DNA from 2 places in the Thioalkalivibrio sp. ALE23 genome. Region 1 is predicted to be linked to the other one. Evidence: predicted binding sites of a transcription regulator. Region 1 holds the regulator's gene; the other holds the start of a gene.
The links. The regulator FliA, encoded in region 1, starts transcription of late flagellar genes. The targets are predictions, from matches to a motif close to GCTAAAGTTNNNNNNNNNNCNGCCGATA.
Positions count from the first base shown of each region.

Region 2: the regulator FliA is predicted to act here: its motif matches at 2,474-2,501, upstream of F573_RS0109870 (methyl-accepting chemotaxis protein).

Region 1 covers NZ_KB900033.1:218,451-226,811, forward strand. The annotation lists gene F573_RS0107780 (chemotaxis protein CheA) at 1-212, opposite strand, end outside; gene F573_RS0107785 (protein phosphatase CheZ) at 285-1,067, opposite strand; gene F573_RS0107790 (chemotaxis response regulator CheY) at 1,103-1,483, opposite strand; gene F573_RS0107795 (RNA polymerase sigma factor FliA) at 1,523-2,284, opposite strand; gene F573_RS0107800 (MinD/ParA family protein) at 2,281-3,105, opposite strand; gene flhF (flagellar biosynthesis protein FlhF) at 3,089-4,495, opposite strand; gene flhA (flagellar biosynthesis protein FlhA) at 4,551-6,650, opposite strand; gene flhB (flagellar biosynthesis protein FlhB) at 6,647-7,807, opposite strand; gene fliR (flagellar biosynthetic protein FliR) at 7,809-8,361, opposite strand, start outside.
Region 2 covers NZ_KB900034.1:248,018-256,378, forward strand. The annotation lists gene argF (ornithine carbamoyltransferase) at 1-891, shown strand, start outside; gene F573_RS0109865 (DASS family sodium-coupled anion symporter) at 895-2,445, shown strand; gene F573_RS0109870 (methyl-accepting chemotaxis protein) at 2,572-4,482, shown strand; gene F573_RS0109875 (glutathione S-transferase N-terminal domain-containing protein) at 4,531-4,956, opposite strand; gene F573_RS0109880 (MBL fold metallo-hydrolase) at 5,022-5,798, opposite strand; tRNA gene F573_RS0109885 (tRNA-Ala) at 6,036-6,111, shown strand; gene F573_RS15250 (hypothetical protein) at 6,194-6,358, opposite strand; gene F573_RS0109895 (folate-binding protein YgfZ) at 6,362-7,408, opposite strand; gene sdhC (succinate dehydrogenase, cytochrome b556 subunit) at 7,521-7,904, shown strand; gene sdhD (succinate dehydrogenase, hydrophobic membrane anchor protein) at 7,901-8,239, shown strand; gene sdhA (succinate dehydrogenase flavoprotein subunit) at 8,236-8,361, shown strand, end outside.

The sequences.
Region 1 (8,361 bases):
TCGGCGTTGTGGCACACCGTCACCAGCGGGTCGAGCCCGAGAAAACCGGCCCCGCCCTTGATGGTATGGAAACTGCGGAAGACCGCATTCAGCAGATCGGTATCGTCCGGATGCTGTTCCAGGTCGATCAGCTGTTCGTTCAGGCCTTCCAGCAGCTCCCCCGCCTCGATCAGGAAGTCCTGGAGGATTTCGTCGTTGGGGTCGATGGCCATGCGGTCTCTCCGTTCCGGTGACTCGAATCGTCGGCAGATGGCTGCCGGTGCAAGGGGATCCCGGGACGGACCCTAGAACCCCAGGCTCGACAGCAGATCGTCCACCTCGTCCTGTCCTTGAACGACATCCGTGCCGGAATCTTGAGTGTGGGGCACCGCGGGTCCATGCCCGCGGCGGTCCTCCTCGCGTGCGGTTCGTTCCGCCTCCGGGGCCTTTTCGGCCGCCGACCGGGCATCCTTCTCCAGGCGCCCGGAAGACAGGCGGATCAGCGAGACCAGGTTTTCCTCCAGATCCGTGACCAGACGGATGACCCGCCGGATCACCTGCCCGGTGAGATCCTGGTAGCTCTGTGCCATCAGGACCTGTGACAGCAACCGGCGCAGTTCCTCGGTGTCCTTGCCGGTCTGTTCGAAAAATGCATCGAGTTCGCGCGCGAACTCGCGGAATTCCTCCACCGACAGTTCGCGGTTGCGGAACCGGGTCCATTTTTCGGTGAGTTCCGCGGCACGCCCGGCGAATGCCTCGGCAATCGGCAGGGACGATTCCACCGCATTCAGGGTTTCGTGCGTGGCCTGTTCGGTCTGGGTCACCACGTAACTCAGACGCTCGCGCGCATCCGGAATCTCGTCCTGCGCCAGCTCGACCAGACGCGAATCGCCCCGGAAGCTCTCCAGTGCCTCGTGCAGTTCGCGGGTCAGCTTGCCCAGTTCGTCGAACAGTTCGCGTTCATAAGGCCGCGCGAGCTCCTGGATCAGGCGGCGCGAAGCCTCCTCGTCACCGCCTTCCAGAGCGCCCACCAGCTCCCGCGCCAGCGCGAGCCGGTCATCCCCGGAGGCATTCTCTTGTTCGGTCATCGGGTCTCTCTTGCCGTGTCAGCCGGTCGCGGTATTCAGCCTTGAGCTTCAATACGTTCGAAGATCTTTTCGATCTTCTCCTTGAGTGTCTCGGCCGTGAAGGGCTTCACAATGTAACCGTTCACGCCGGCCTCTGCCGCCTCCACGATCTGATCGCGTTTGGCTTCCGCCGTGACCATCAGCACCGGCAACGATTTCAGCCGCTCGTCCTTGCGTACCTCGCGCAGGAGGTCGATGCCCGGCATGTTGGGCATGTTCCAGTCGGTGATCAGAAAATCGAAGTCGCCGTTCTGCAGCATCGGCAGGGCGGTGCTCCCGTCGTCGGCCTCCATGGTGTTGTTGAAGCCAAGATCCCGCAGGAGATTCTTGATGATGCGCCGCATCGTGGAGAAGTCGTCCACGATCAGGATTTTCATACCCTTGTCCACAGTTCGCTCCGGGAATGTGTTTGAACCTTAGAATATCTGCAGGGACTCGACGTCTTCGAGCCACGAGCCCAGACGCGCCCGCAGACGGTGCACCGCCTGGCTGCGGATCTGGCTGACGCGCGATTCGGTCACGTCCAGCACGGCACCGATCTCGCGCAGGTTGAGTTCTTCGGTGTAGTACAGGTTGAGCACCAGTCGTTCACGCTCGGGCAGATCGCCCAGTGCGCCGGCCAGTTCCTCGCGGAACTCCCCGGCCTCGATGCGCCGCGACGGGGACTGCTCCTGCCCTTCCAGCACGCGATCCGCCTCGCCCTCCGGGCCGCCCACCTCGTCCAGCGCGAACAGATGGGCACCGGCGTGATCATCCAGCATCTGGTAGTAGGTTTCCACCGGGACGCCCAGCTCCTCGGCGATCTCCGGGGCGCGGGCGGCGCGGCCCTCGCGGGCCTCCACCGTCTGCATCGCCTCGGAGATCCGCCGGCTGTTGCGGTGCACCGAGCGCGGCGTCCAGTCGCTGCGACGCAGCTCGTCGATCATCGCCCCGCGGATGCGGATCCCGGCGTAGGTGGCGAAGGTCGCCCCCTGCCCGCCTTCGAACTGCCGCGCGGCCTCGATCAGCCCCACCATGCCCGCCTGCACCAGGTCATCCACCTGCACCGAGGCCGGCAGCCGGGCCATCAGGTGATGGGCGATCCGATTCACCAGCTCGACGTGGTCCGCGACCAGCTGGTCCGGTCCGCCGGTCCCCGCACGGGCGTATCCCGAAAGTCTGTTCTTTGGCGTGTTCATGCGCTTTGCAGCATCCTCTCGACGAAGAATCCAACCCCCCCGCTGGCGCCGCGGGCCACCGGCCAGCCGTCGACCTTGCGCGCGAGCTCGAGGAACGCCCGTCCCGCCGGGCTGCCCGGAGACTGCTGCACCACCGGCGCCCGTTTCTGCACCGCCTGGCGCAGGGCATCATCCAGCGGGATCACGCCCACCAGATCCAGTATGACCTCCGGCAGATAGGTGGAACAAACCGCCTGCAGCTTCTGCATCACCCGTTCCGCGCCGGCACGGCCCTGCACCATGTTCGCGACCACGCGGAACCGGTTCACGCCATGATCCCGATGCAGGACCTTGATCAGCGCATAGGCGTCGGTCATCGATGCCGGCTCGTCGGTGACCACCACCAGGGTCTCCTGCACGGCCTGACAGAAACTGGTCACCGACTCCTGCAACCCGGCGGCGGTATCCACCACCAGCACGTCCAGCGGTCGTGTATACATGCTGAAGGCCTGGATCAGGCCGTGATGTTCCGGCCGGCTCAGGTTGGCCATGGTCGCGATCCCGGACGCGGAAGGCACCACGCGGATTCCCTCCGGGCCCTCGATGATCACGTCTTCCAGATCCTCGACGTCCCCGGTCACCAGGTCGTGCAGCGTCCGCTGCGGACGCAGGCCCAGCAGTACATCGACGTTCGCGAGCCCCAGGTCCGCATCGAACAGCATGACCTCGCGTCCCAGACGGGCCAGTCCGACCGACAGGTTGACCGAGACATTGGTCTTGCCGACCCCGCCCTTGCCCGAGGCCACCGCGACCACCTTCAGGGGCTTAGTGTTGTGTGACATGACGTCCCTTCAGCACCGGTTGAATCATTTCCAGCGGGGCGGGCTCCTCGCCCGCGGCCGGCTCGTCCGCGGATCGCGGTCGCCGCGCCTCGCGTTCCGTCGCCTGGCGCCGCCGCCAGGCCTGCATCGCCTCGTCGACCCAGGCATCGGCCGCCCCGTGCTCGGGTTCCTCCTGCAGCGCCAGGCGGGTCAGATGTCCGGTATCCACGCGATGGAAGTCCTCGGCGATGCGCTGGCCGTCGCTCATGAACGCAACACCCAGCGGCTGGTCCAGCAGTACCGAAAGCACCTCGCCCAGCTGTTCCGCCTCGTCCAGCTTGGTCAGCACCAGGGCCGAGGGTTCGGTGGGGGCGAATGCCTCCAGCACCCGGCGCAGGGCCATGCCCTGGGTGGTGGCCGCGATCACCAGCCAGGTCTCCGCGCGCACGTCGGCGGGCATGTCCGTCAGCAGGGGTTCGCGCGGGGCGGTACGCGGCGACTGTCCGGCGGTATCCACCAGGATCAGGTGCCCGCTGCCCGCCGAGCGCCGCGCCATCTCGCGCAGCTCGGCCTCCGTCTCCACCACACGCACCGCGGTTCCCGCCATCTGGCCGAAGGCCTGCAACTGCCGCGTCGCGCCGATGCGCTGGGCGTCCATGGTGACCAGGGTGACCGAATCCGGCCCCATGCGGCGGATCTGGCGCAGTGCAATCCGGGCAATGGTGGTGGTCTTGCCGACCCCGGTCGGTCCCTCCAGCGCGAGCACCCCGCCCTCGTCGAGGATGGAGGCGCGCGCGGTGACGATGGCACCCGACAGGCGTGCCCGCAGGCGCTCCCATGCCTCCTCCGAGCTGTGATCGTCGAGGATGCTGCCGGCCAGGCTGCGCGCCAGCGGCTCGCGGAAGCCCAGATCCATCAGCCGCGCCTTGCATTCGGCCGCCAGTGGATGCCGCGCCGCCCAGCGGGCCTGCTCGTTCTCTTCGTACTGCCGCGTCAGCAGACTGCGCAGATCCCGCAGTTCCTGACGCATCGCGGACACCTCGGGGTCGGTGGGCCATTGCGGGGCCGGCCGCTGCCGGGACCCGGCAGCCGATCCCCCGCCGGCGGAAGCCGCCGCGGGCTCCGGCGCGCGCGAGTGCTCACCACGTGGCGCCGGTTCATCGCGCACACCCTGGCGCGCCGATTCCCGGGCGGAGCGTGCCTCGCCGCCGGCGTCGTCCTGCCGCGGGGCACCCCGGCCGTCACCCTCCGCCGTTCCGGCGGGCTCCTCGCCGCCATCGAGGGCCGCGACCACCTCCAGCCAGCCGTCGACCCGGCGGCTGGACAGGATCACGGCGTCCTCGCCCTGCTCCTCGCGGACCTGGCGCATCGCGTCGCGCATGTCCCGTGCCCGGTATCGTCTGACATTCATCGTTCGCTCTCCCGCCGATCGTTGACTGGTGCTTCAGGCCATGCCCGTTCGCACATCACGCCGACTTCTTGTCTGCTTCATCCTGTCCCACCGTGGCCACCACCCGGATCCGCCGGTTGTCCGGGATCTCGGTGAACGCGAGCACGGTCAGGTTGCGCACCGCGCCCCGCAGCCATCCGGCGATCCAGGAGCGGATTTCCGGGGCCACCACCAGCACCGCCGGCTGTCCCGCCGCCTCCTGACGCTGGGCGGCCTCGCCCACCGATCGTTGCAGGCGTTCGGCCAGGCCCGGCTCCAGTCCGACGGTGTCGCCATTGCTGCCCTGCAGAGACTTATGCAAGAGCTGTTCCAACGAGGGGTCGAGGGCGATCAGGGGCAGTTCCTCCTCCGGTCCCACCAGGTCCTGAACGATGGAGCGCGACAGGGCGACCCGCACTGCGGCGGTCAAAGTGCCGGGATCCTGACTCTTGGCACCCTCCTCTGCCAGGGTTTCGGCGATCGTGCGCAGATCGCGGATGGAGACCTGTTCGGCCAGCAGGTTCTGCAGCACCTTCAGGATCACGCTCAGCGACAGCGTCTTCGGCACCAGGTTTTCCACCAGCTTGGGCGAACGCTGCGCCAGCTGGTCCAGCAGGTGCTGGGCCTCCTCGTGGCCGATCAGCCGGTGCGCGTTTTCGCGGAACACCTGCGACAGATGGGTCGCGATCACCGTGGACACGTCCACCACGGTGTACCCCGCCCCCTGCGCCTGTTCGCGGTTTTCCGGGTCGATCCACAGGGCATCCAGGTTGAACGTCGGATCCTTGGTCGGCGTCCCCGGTACCTCGCCGAAGACCTCGCCCGGGTTGATCGCCAGCTCCTTGTCCGGGAAAACCTCGGCCTCGGCGACGGTCACGCCCAGCAGGGCGATGCGGTAGGTGTTCGGACTCAGTTCGAGGTTGTCGCGGATATGCACCGGCTGCAGCAGGAAGCCCAGCTCCTGCGACAGCTTGCGGCGCACACCCTTGATCCGCCCCATCAGCTGCCCGTCCTGGGTCCGGTCCACCAGCGGGATCAGGCGGTAGCCGACCTCCAGCGACACCAGGTCCACCGGCGGCACGTCTTCCCAGGACAGCTCGCGGTTCTCCGGCGAGGGTTCCTGCTCGGCCTCCGGCAGACGCTCCACCTCGGCCGCCTCCTCGCGACGCTGGCGCGACATCAGATAGCCACCCCCGGCGGCCAGCGAGGCCAGGCCGAGGAACACCGCATTGGGCATCCCCGGCACCATGCCCAGCGATGCGATCACCCCGCCGACCACGTACATCACGCGCGGGTTGGAGAACATCTGCCCGACCACCTGCTGGCCCATGTCCTGGGTGGTGGACACCCGCGTCACGATGATGGCCGTGGCCGAGGACAGCACCAGCGACGGGATCTGCGCGACCAGCCCGTCGCCAATGGTCAGCAACACATAGTTGGTGGCGGCATCGCCGATCGACATCCCGTGCTGCAGGGCACCGATGGTCAGTCCGCCGATGATGTTCACGAACAAGATCAGGATCCCGGCGATGGCGTCGCCGCGCACGAACTTCGAGGCCCCGTCCATGGAACCGTAGAAATCGGCCTCCTGGGCGATCTCGTCACGCCGCCGGCGCGCCTCTTCCTGAGTCAGAAGCCCGGCATTGAGGTCGGCGTCGATCGCCATCTGCTTGCCCGGCATCGAATCCAGGGTAAAGCGGGCGCTGACCTCCGACACGCGCCCCGCCCCCTTGGTCACCACCACGAAGTTGATGATGATCAGGATCGCGAACACCACCAGGCCGACCGCGTAGTTGCCGCCGACCACGAAATCGCCGAAGGCCTGGATGACCTGCCCGGCCGCGTCCGTCCCGGTGTGCCCTTCCAGCAGGATCACCCGGGTAGAGGCGATGTTCAGCGCCAGACGCAGGAGCGTGGCCACCAGCAGCACTGTGGGAAACACCGCGAATTCCAGCGGCCGCGGGGTGTACACCGCGACCATGATCACCACCAGCGACAGCGCGATGTTGAAGGTGAACAGCACGTCCAGCGCCACCGGCGGCAGCGGCAGCACCATCATCGACAGCATCGCGATCAGCAGCAGCGGGGCGCCCAGACCCCAGCGGCCCATGCCGCTCAGGCGATCGAGGAAGCTCATGCGTCATCCTCCCGGCGCCGGCCGTGGCGTCCCTGGTGGGGATCGAGATATTCGTCCGGCACCGGCAGATCGCCCGGCATGTCCACGCCCTGGTCGGCCCGCTTGAGCTGATACACGTAGGCGAGGATGCGCGCCACCGCGACGAACAGGCCGTCGGGAATCTCCCGGTCCAGGTCGGTGGTGAAATAGAGTGCGCGCGCCACCTTCGGTGCCTCGACCCGGATGATGTCGTGCTCGTCGGCGATCTCGCGGATATTCCCAGCCACCTCGTCGACGCCCTTGGCCACCACCTTCGGCGCCGACATCTTCGAGGCCTCGTAGACGATCGCCACGGCATAGTGCGTGGGGTTGGTGATCACCACGTCGGCCTTCGGCACCTCTTCCATCATCCGGCGCTGGGCCATTTCCTGCTGTTGCTGGCGGATCTTCTGCTTGACCTCGGGCTTGCCGTCGGTCTCCTTGTACTCGTCCTTGAGCTCCTGCCGCGTCATCCGCAGCTGCTTCTGGTGATTCCACATCTGGAACGGCGCGTCGATCGCCGCGACGATGATCAGCGCCGCCGACACCGCGATGAAGGTGCCGAGCGCGATCTGGGCCGCATGCGACACACCCTGGTGCAGTGGCTCGTAGCCCAGCCCCAGCAGACGGTCGGAGAACGTCCACAGGGTCAGCATCGCGACCGTGCCGACCAGCGTGAACTTGGCGAGGGTCTTGCCGAACTCCATCAGCCCCTGCCAGGAAAAGATCCGCTGCAGGCCCTTGATCGGGTTCAGCTTCGACGCCTTGGGCGCCGCCGCCTGCCAGGAGAAATTGGCGCCGCCGATCAGGATGGGCGCCATCACGGCCGCCACCATCAGGATCCCGAACAGCGGCAGCAGCGCCATCAGCGTCTGGAAGATCTGATCCGCCAGATAGGGCAGCAACAGATCCGGGTCATGGGCCAGCTCCGGCTCGAAGTCCAGACGGGCCCGGGTCTGGTTGGCCAGTTGCCCACCCAGGGTCGGGCCGAAAAACAGCATGAAGATCCCGGCGGTGATCAGCACCAGAAAGGTCGACAACTCCCGCGAGCGCGGGACCTGACCCTTCTCGCGCGCCTCGCGGAGCCGTTTCTGGGTCGGCTCTTCGGTTTTTTCCTGTCCGTTCTCGTTCTCGGCCATGTCAGAACCCCAGCAGGACCTGCATCAGTCCGAAACCTTCCATGGCCAGCTCGCCCACGCGCTCGGGCAGCCCGGGCAGGATCAGCAGCAGGAGGACGAAGCCCATCAGGATCATCATCGGGAACCCGACGGCGAAGATGTTGAGCTGAGGGGAGGCCCGCGTGATGACCCCCATGGAGATGTTCACCACCAGCAGCGAGGCGACTGCGGGCAGCGCCACCAGCACCGCCCCGGCAAACATCGTCTGGCCGAACAGCGCCACCTGCATGAAGGCCTCCGCATCCAGTCCGGACGGCGCGACCGGCATGGTCTCGAAGCTCGCCAGCAGCAGTTCGAACAGGATCAGGTGGCCGTTCAGGGCGAGAAAGATCAGCGTCGCCATGGTCACGAACACCGTGGAGATCACCGGTACCTGAATGCCCTGCGCCGGATCCATGACCGAGGCGAAGCCCAGCCCCATCGACAGGGCCACTACCTCCCCCGCCTGCGTCATTGCGGAGAACACCAGCTGCAGGATGAAACCCATGGTCAGGCCGATCAGGACCTGATGCAGA
Region 2 (8,361 bases), on a different contig from region 1:
TTTCTCGATCTGTCCGCCGAAGAGACGCGCGCGGTGCTGCACCGCGCGATCGAGCTGAAACGCCAGCTGAAGGCGGGCGAACACCATGACGACCTGCTGCGAGGCAAGACCCTCGGAATGATCTTCGAGAAGTCGTCGACCCGCACCCGGGTGTCCTTCGAGGTGGGCATGCAGCAGCTCGGCGGCAACGCGCTGTTTCTGTCGCCGCGGGATACCCAGCTCGGGCGGGGCGAGCCCATCGAGGACACCGCACGGGTCCTCTCGCGCATGGTGGACTGCGTGATGATCCGCACCTACGAGCACGAAAAGGTGGAGCTGTTCGCGCGCCATTCCTCGGTGCCGGTGATCAACGGGCTGACCGATCTGGAACACCCCGCGCAGCTGCTGGCGGATCTGCAGACCTTCTTCGAATACCGTGGCGACATCCGCGGCAAGCGCGTGGCCTGGATCGGCGACGGCAACAACATGTGCCACAGCTACATGTACGCCGCCCATCTGCTGGACTTCGAGCTGGTGGCGGCCTGTCCCGAGGGTTACGACCCGGAGGCCTCGGTGCTGGAGGCGACCCGCGATCACGTGAGCGTGACCCGCGATGCCGGCGAGGCGGCCGCGGGTGCGGATCTGGTGGTGACCGACGTGTGGGCGAGCATGGGCCAGGAACAGGAGAAGAGCGCGCGGCGCCAGGCGTTTGCCGGGTTCTTCGTGGATCAGGCCCTGATGGATCGCGCGCAGCCGGATGCCCTGTTCATGCACTGCCTTCCGGCGCATCGCGAGGAAGAGGTGGCCACCGACGTGCTGGAAGGCCCGCAGAGCGTGGTCTGGGACGAAGCGGAAAATCGCCTGCATGCGCAGAAGGCATTGATGGAATTCCTGGTGCGCGCGGCGGACTGACGCATGCAGGAGACGACCGGGGAGGGGGAGCGAACGCCGCCGCAGGGCGCCGGCGGCGGTCCCGGACAGGATCACGGCGAATCCCCCGCCGGAAGCGCGCTGCGCGCGCGCATCGGTCTGTTCCTCGGGCCGCTGGTCTTCGTGGTCTTTCTGCTGGTCCCGCCGCCGGAGGCCTTCTCCCCGGAGGCCTGGCGGGTCCTGGGCCTGACCCTGTTCATGGCCGTGTGGTGGATCAGCGAGGCGCTGCCCATTCCGGTCACGGCCCTGCTGCCCATCGCGTTGCTGCCACTGACCGGCGTGGTGGCGATGGACGAGGCTACCGCACCCTACGCCAATCCCACCATCTTCCTGTTCATGGGCGGTTTCGCGATCGCCCTGGCGGTGCAGCGCTGGGGCCTGCACCAGCGGCTGGCGCTGGCGATCCTGTCGCGTTCCGGCCGCGGGCTGCACACCCTGGTGGGCGCCTTCATGCTGGCCACCGCCGGGTTGTCGATGTGGGTCAGCAATACCGCCACCGCGGCCCTGATGCTGCCGATCGCGCTGTCGGTGCTGGGGCTGATGGAGCGCGACGGGGGGCAGGGCCTGCAGGGCATGGCGCCGGACAGCCGCAGTCCGGGGCTGGCGCTGCTGCTGGGCATCGCTTTCGCGGCCAACATCGGCGGCATGGCCACCATCATCGGTTCCCCGCCCAATGCGCTGACCGTCGCGTTTCTCAATGACCGCTACGAGCTCGGGATCGGTTTCATCGACTGGATGCTGCTGGGCCTGCCGCTGTCGCTGACGCTGCTGCTCATTGCCTGGATCCTGCTGACCCGCTGGGTGTTCCCGGTGCACCGCATCCGTCTCAACGGGCTCGACCGCATGCTGCAGGAGCAGGTAGGCGATCTGGGGCCGTGGAGCCATGCGGAGTTGCGCGTGGCGACGGTGTTCCTGCTGGTGGCGCTGGCCTGGATGTTTCGTCCCCTGCTGGAGGCGTGGCTGCCGCTGGAACTGACGGACGCCGGGATCGCGATCCTCGGGGCCGGGCTGCTGTTCCTGATCCCTTCCGGGGCCTCGGGTCAGCGGCGGCTGCTGTGCTGGGACAACACGCGGGAGCTGCCCTGGGGGGTGCTGCTGCTCGTGGGTGGCGGTCTCAGTCTCGGTTCCGCCATCGAATCCTCGGGCCTGGCGGAACTGACCGCCGAGGCGCTGATGGGTGCGCAGGCGTGGCCGCTGCTGCTGGTGATCGCGGGGGTGGTGCTGGTCACGATGACCCTCAGCCACGTGACCAGCAATACCGCCACTGCCGCCACCCTGCTGCCACTGGTGGCCGCGCTCGCGCTGCGCATGGAAGTGCCGGTGGGGCTGATGACCCTGCCGGTGGCGTTCGCCGCGTCGGTTGCATTCATGTTGCCGGTGGCCACGCCGCCCAACGCCATCGTGTTTGCCTCCAATCGCCTGCGCGTGGTGGACATGATCCGCGGCGGGGCCCTGCTGTCGATGGTCGCCATCGTGCTGGTCAGCCTCGCGGTGTATGCGCTCGCCGAGCCGTTGCTGCTGCGGCACGTGGGCTGAGTGCGTGGGGAGGCGTGTGACCCGCGCGGCTCAAGTCAGGCCGCGGCCGGCCGCTAGCGGGGGCGAGAGACTCGCAGCATGGCGCCCGTAATCCCGGGCGCGAAGAAAGCTTCAAGGGAGAGAGAGATGCTCAGGAATATCCGGATCGGAACCCGCCTGATGGGCGGCGTCACCCTCGTGGTGGTCGCGGTCGTGGTGCTCACGCTGGTGGTGGTGATGAACAGCCTCGGCAACATGGCGGACCGCGCGGAACAGCGTGAACTCAACGACCTGAGTGAACTGCTGATCCGGCAGCTCGATCAGGAGGCCGATCGCGGGACCGCGATGGCACAGGCCGTGGCCGCCATTCCGGACGTGCAACAGGCCTTCGCCCGGCGGGACCGCGAACAGCTGCATGCGATGACCGTACCGGGTTTCGATCACCTCTACGAGGAATACGGCGTACGCCAGTATCAGTTCCATACGCCGCCGGCGACGTCCTTCCTGCGGGCGCACCGTCCGGATCGCTACGACGATGACCTCTCCGGGTTCCGCCAGACCGTGGTCGACACCAACCGCGACCGCCGGCCGATCTCCGGGCTCGAGGAAGGGGCGGCCGGCCTGGGCATCCGCGGCATCGTCCCGGTCTCCCACGAAGGTGAACATATCGGATCGCTGGAATTCGGCATGGCGTTCGACGATGCCTTCTTCGAGGACTTTACGGCGGATACGGAAGCCCCGGTGGCCCTCTACCTGCAGCGCGACGGGACCTTCGAGGCCTTCGGCAGCACCATCAACGGCGACTCGACCTTCAACCGTGAGGAAATGGAGCGGATTGCCGGCGGTGAGGAACTGGTGCGCCGGACCGAGCACGACGGCCGCCCGATGGCGGTGGTCGGGCGTCCGGTGGAGGATTTCTCCGGCGAGCCGGTGGGCGTGCTGGAGCTGATGGTCGATCGCAGCGATTACGTGGCGATGGCCCGCAATGCCACGGCTACCGTGGTGGGCGTGGGCGTGGTCGCCATCGGTCTTGGCCTCCTGCTGGCCTGGCTGCTGTCGCGCAGTATCGTGCGGCCGCTGCGCGATACGGTCGAGCGTCTGGACGACATCGCGTCCGGCGACGGGGACCTGACGCGCCGGCTGGAGGCCGACGGCAACAACGAGTTGGGGGATCTGGCGGCGGCGTTCAACCGTTTTGTGGGCAAGATCCAGGACCTGGTCAAGGAAGTCGCCGCCGGTGGCGATCAGGTGGCGGCCGCGGCCAATGAGCTGTCCGCAACCAGCGAACAGACCAACGGTCAGGTCACGCGGCAGAAGGACGAGGTCGACCAGGTGGCCACCGCGATGAACGAGATGACCGCGACGGTTGCCGAGGTTGCGCGCAACGCCTCGGATGCGGCTACCGCGGCGCAGACCACCGACAAGGATGCCGACGCCGGGCGCGAGCTGGTGCAACAGACGGTGCAGTCGATCAACCACCTGACCTCGCAGGTGGACAACACCGCCGAGGTGATCGAGCGGCTGTCGACCGATGCCGAGGAGATTAACAAGGTGCTGGAGGTGATCGGCGACATCGCCGATCAGACCAACCTGCTGGCGCTGAACGCGGCCATCGAGGCGGCGCGGGCCGGCGAGCAGGGCCGCGGCTTCGCGGTCGTGGCCGACGAGGTGCGGACCCTGGCGAGCCGGACCCAGGATTCGACCCAGGAGATCCAGGGTATGATCGAACGCGTCCAGAACGGCACGCGCGAGGCGGTTCAGGCGATGGAAGAAGGCAAGAACCGGGCGCATTCGAGCCGCGAGAAGGTGAACGAGGCGGGCGAGTCGCTGGAGTCGATCACGCAGTCGGTGACCACCATCTCGGAGATGAATACGCAGATCGCCAGCGCGGCCGAGGAACAGTCCTCGGTGGCCGAGGAGATCAACCGCAACATCTCCAACATCACCCAGGTGCTGGACGAGACGGCCAGCGGCTCGCGCGAGATCGCGAATGCCTCGGAAGAGCTGTCGAAGCTGGCTTCCGAACAGCAGCAGCGGGTGGGGCACTTCCGGGTCTGATCCGGTCCCGAGGGGGCGGGCACGTGCCGCCCCCTGTCATTTGCGGGTTCAGGAGCCCTCGGTATGGCGGTCGGCCGCGGCCCGGGCCGGATCAAAGCGCGACTCGAGGTAGTCGATGATCGCGCCCGATTCGTACAGCCAGCGCACGCTGCCGTCTTCTTCCTCGATCCGCAGGCAGGGGACCTGCAGCTTGCCGCCTTCCGTCTGCAGGGTTTCGCGGTGTTCGCCGGCCGGCTGGGCATTGCGCAGTTCGATGTCCAGTGACAGGCGCTGCATGGCACGGCGCGCCTTGATGCAGAACGGACAGGCGGGGAAGTGGTAGAGCGCGAGGGCGCGGGTCTGTTCGTCCACCCGTGCCTGTTCTTCGGGGTCACGCTGGATTCCGCGCGGGCGGGTCACCTTCTCGCCCACGAGCATGAAGGGCGTGAGAACCAGGCGCACGCCGCGGAAAAAGAGTCGGATCAGGGGTCGCATCCGCCAAGGATGCCACAGCTCCGGTTTTCGACCAATCCGGACGCAGCGGCGCTCGGTGGCCGGGGTCAGCCGGCCAGCTCGAAGTGCTCGTCGCCGTCGAGAACGATCATGTCGCCATTGTTGCGCGCGGCCAGCTGTTCACGGATGGTCTGTTCGTAGCCCGGCTTGAGGTGGGTCACCGCGATACGCGGGCGATGCCGCAGATGGTCGAGATCGCGCGCCAGCTGCAGCGGGGTGTAGTGGCGGGTGGCACCGGCGAGATGATCCATCTCGTCCGGCAGCCCGGTTTCGATCATCAGCAGATCGAGGCGGGGCAGGGCATTCAGGGTCTGCCACAGACCGCGGGTCGAAGTGGTGTCGCCGCTGAACGCAAAGGCCCCGGCATCCGGCCGGCTCACCGAATACCCTACCGCCGGGACGGTGTGCATCGCGGGAAGGGCCGTGACGGAGCGTCCGTCGATGTCCATCTGCTCGCCGGCATCCAGCGGGCGAAAGCGCAGCGCCGGTTGCTCGGGCGACGGCAGGGCGGTGAAATCGGGCCAGATCACCCAGTTGAAGATGTGGCGCTGCAGGGCTTCCAGGGTCTCCGGCAGGGCGTGCACCGTGACCGGCGGGGCATCCACCCGGAATACCGTGTCGATCAGCAGTGGCAGGAATGCCACGTGGTCGAGGTGCGAGTGCGTCAGGAAGACGTGGCGAATCGCCTGCAGTTCCTCGAGCTCGAGATCGCCCACGCCGCTGCCGGCGTCGATCAGGATGTCCCGGTCGATCAGGATGGAAGTGGTGCGGCGGCCCGGCCCGATGCCGCCGCTGGCGCCCAGGATACGCACGGAGAGGCTCATTCCGGGCTCCGGCGAAGGGGTATGGGGCCAGTCATCAAGGGAAGATGCGCGTTCATGAGCTGTGGCAAATGACTCGATCAGGGATCTCATTCTAGGCGGCTGCCTGTCCTGCCGCACGCGAAACGGCGCACGGATTGCGGCACGCGTTGCCGAAATGCGACCCGGTCCCGGGAGCACCCGGATGGTCGCCGGGGTTCCCGTGGGCTCGGGTCCCTGCTAGAATGCGCAGCATCTCGAGGGGCGGTAGCTCAGCTGGGAGAGCGTCGCGTTCGCAACGCGAAGGTCGGGAGTTCGATCCTCCTCCGCTCCACCAAACACCTCGCAAAAAGGCCCCGTCGGTCGTAACCGACGGGGCCTTTTTGTGTGTAATTGTCAGGTCTCGGTGGCCCGGGTGGTTATATCACCCCGTCGAGGCGGAGGTAGCCGATCAGGAACAGGATCGCCAGCACCCCGGCCAGGGCGTACAGCCAGTTGGACAGGGTCGGATTGTTGGGACGGCTGAAGAAGGCCGCCCACAGCGCCAGCAGGATCAGGACGAAGAAGAAGAACAGAAAGCGCATGCGTCAGGCCCCTTCGGAAACGTCGTAGGGGAGGTCGCACAGCGTCACCGGCGCGCCGTCCGGGGCGCCGCAGCGCAGTTCGGCCTCGGCCGCGTCCACCTTGAGCACCGCCAGCGCGGAGTACTGGCCGTCGGGGTGCAGTTCGGCGGCCACCAGTTCGCCATCGGCCTGGTCGGGCTTGCCATCGGCGCGGAATACCGGCATGCCCGGCGTCGGGCGCTCGCCATCCTGGATCGCCAGGCGGAACATGCGCCGCTTGAGCTTGCCGAGGTAGTGCATGCGCGCGACCACCTCCTGCCCCGGATAGCAGCCCTTGTCGAAGCTGATCGCGCCCAGGGCGTGCAGGTTGAGCATCTGCGGCACGAACATCTCGGTGGTGGCCTCGACCACGCTCGGGATCCCGGCGAGGATGTCCAGCAGCTGCCATTCGTGCGGGCCTACCGGGGCCCCGCGCACATTGAGGGCGTCCCACAGGCGGCGCATCGCGTCGAAGCCGCCGAACAGTTCGAAACGCGGGTGCACGCCGTGCACGCGCAGCGCCGTCACACCGTCCTTTTCCACGACCTCGTGGATCTCCGCGGGGCAGGCGCCCAGGGCGTCCTGAAGCTCCTTCTCGGCATCCGGGCCGGACAGGCCGAAGCGGATGCGGCTGTCGCCGGCCTGCTCGATGATCACGTCGGAGCGCAGGACGAACATCTGCAGTCGTTTGGCGACCGGCTCCACGCGATCCGCCGGCATCTCCAGCAGATAGCCGTCCTGAGTGCGCAGGACACGGAACACCGCATAGGTGCGGCCCTTGGGGCTGGCGTAACTGGACAGCTGGGCGTGGCGCTCGTCCACCTGCCGGATATCGTTGCCGAACTGGCCCTGGAGGAATTCGGTGGCATCGGCACCGCGAATCTCCAGCAGCCCGCGATGGGAAAGGTCGCAGATGACATCGCCGTTGACGGCCATCTGCCGTTCACGCTCCGGGTTGCCGTAGTGGACGAGCTCGTCGCCCTCGAATTCGGCACCGGAATCGACAAGGTGTTTCTTCCAGTCTTCGCGCATCACGCATCTCCTGTAGCCGCGGGGGCGGCATTTCCCTGGCGGCCCGATAGTAGACGAACGCCGTGTCGGGTGTCAGGATCCCTTATGTCGCCCATCAAGAGCGAGAGGTCGCATGCCCCGGTCACCGGTTCGTCCCGTTTTCCTCGATCTGCGCAGGATCCGGTTTCCGCTGAATGCCGTGGTCTCGATTCTGCACCGCGTGACCGGCGTGCTGCTGATTCTCGCGATCCCCGTGCTGTTGTGGCTTCTGCAGCTCTCGCTGTCCGGCCCCCAGGGTTTTGCCCGCGTGGCCGGCTGGGTCGGTCACCCGCTGGGCCTGCTGGTGCTGCTGGGTGTCCTGTGGTGGCTGCTGCATCACCTGTTCGCGGGCATCCGCTATCTGGCGATGGAATTCGGGATCGGCGAGGACCGCGAGGGGTCGCTGCGCACCGCGCGCCAGGCCCTGATTGCGGGGATCGTCGCCACCCTGATCGTCTGGGGAGGGCTGTGGCTGTGAGACTCCTGAGCGGACAGCGCGCCTGGCTGCTGCAGCGGATCACTGCGGTGTATCTGGGCGTGTTCACCGTGCTGATGCTGGGTTATTTCGTCTTCTTCGCGCCGGCCGATCATGCCCGCTGGCTCGCCTTTGTCGGGCATCCGCTGGTGGGCCTGCTGACAGCGGTGGGCGTGGTAGCCCTGCTGCTGCACGCATGGATCGGCCTGCGCGACGTGATCATGGACTACGTCCATCCCTTCGGCATCCGCCTGACGGTGCTGATCCTGTCGGCCACCGGCCTGCTGATCCTCGGCCTGTGGGCCTTCGCAATCCTGTTCAAGGCATGGCTTTCATGAACGTGACCCGGCGCAAGTTCGACGCCCTCATCATCGGGGCCGGCGGGGCCGGCCTGCGGGCAGCCCTGCAGCTGTCCAACGCCGAGGCCAAGGTGGCCGTGGTGTCCAAGGTGTTCCCCACG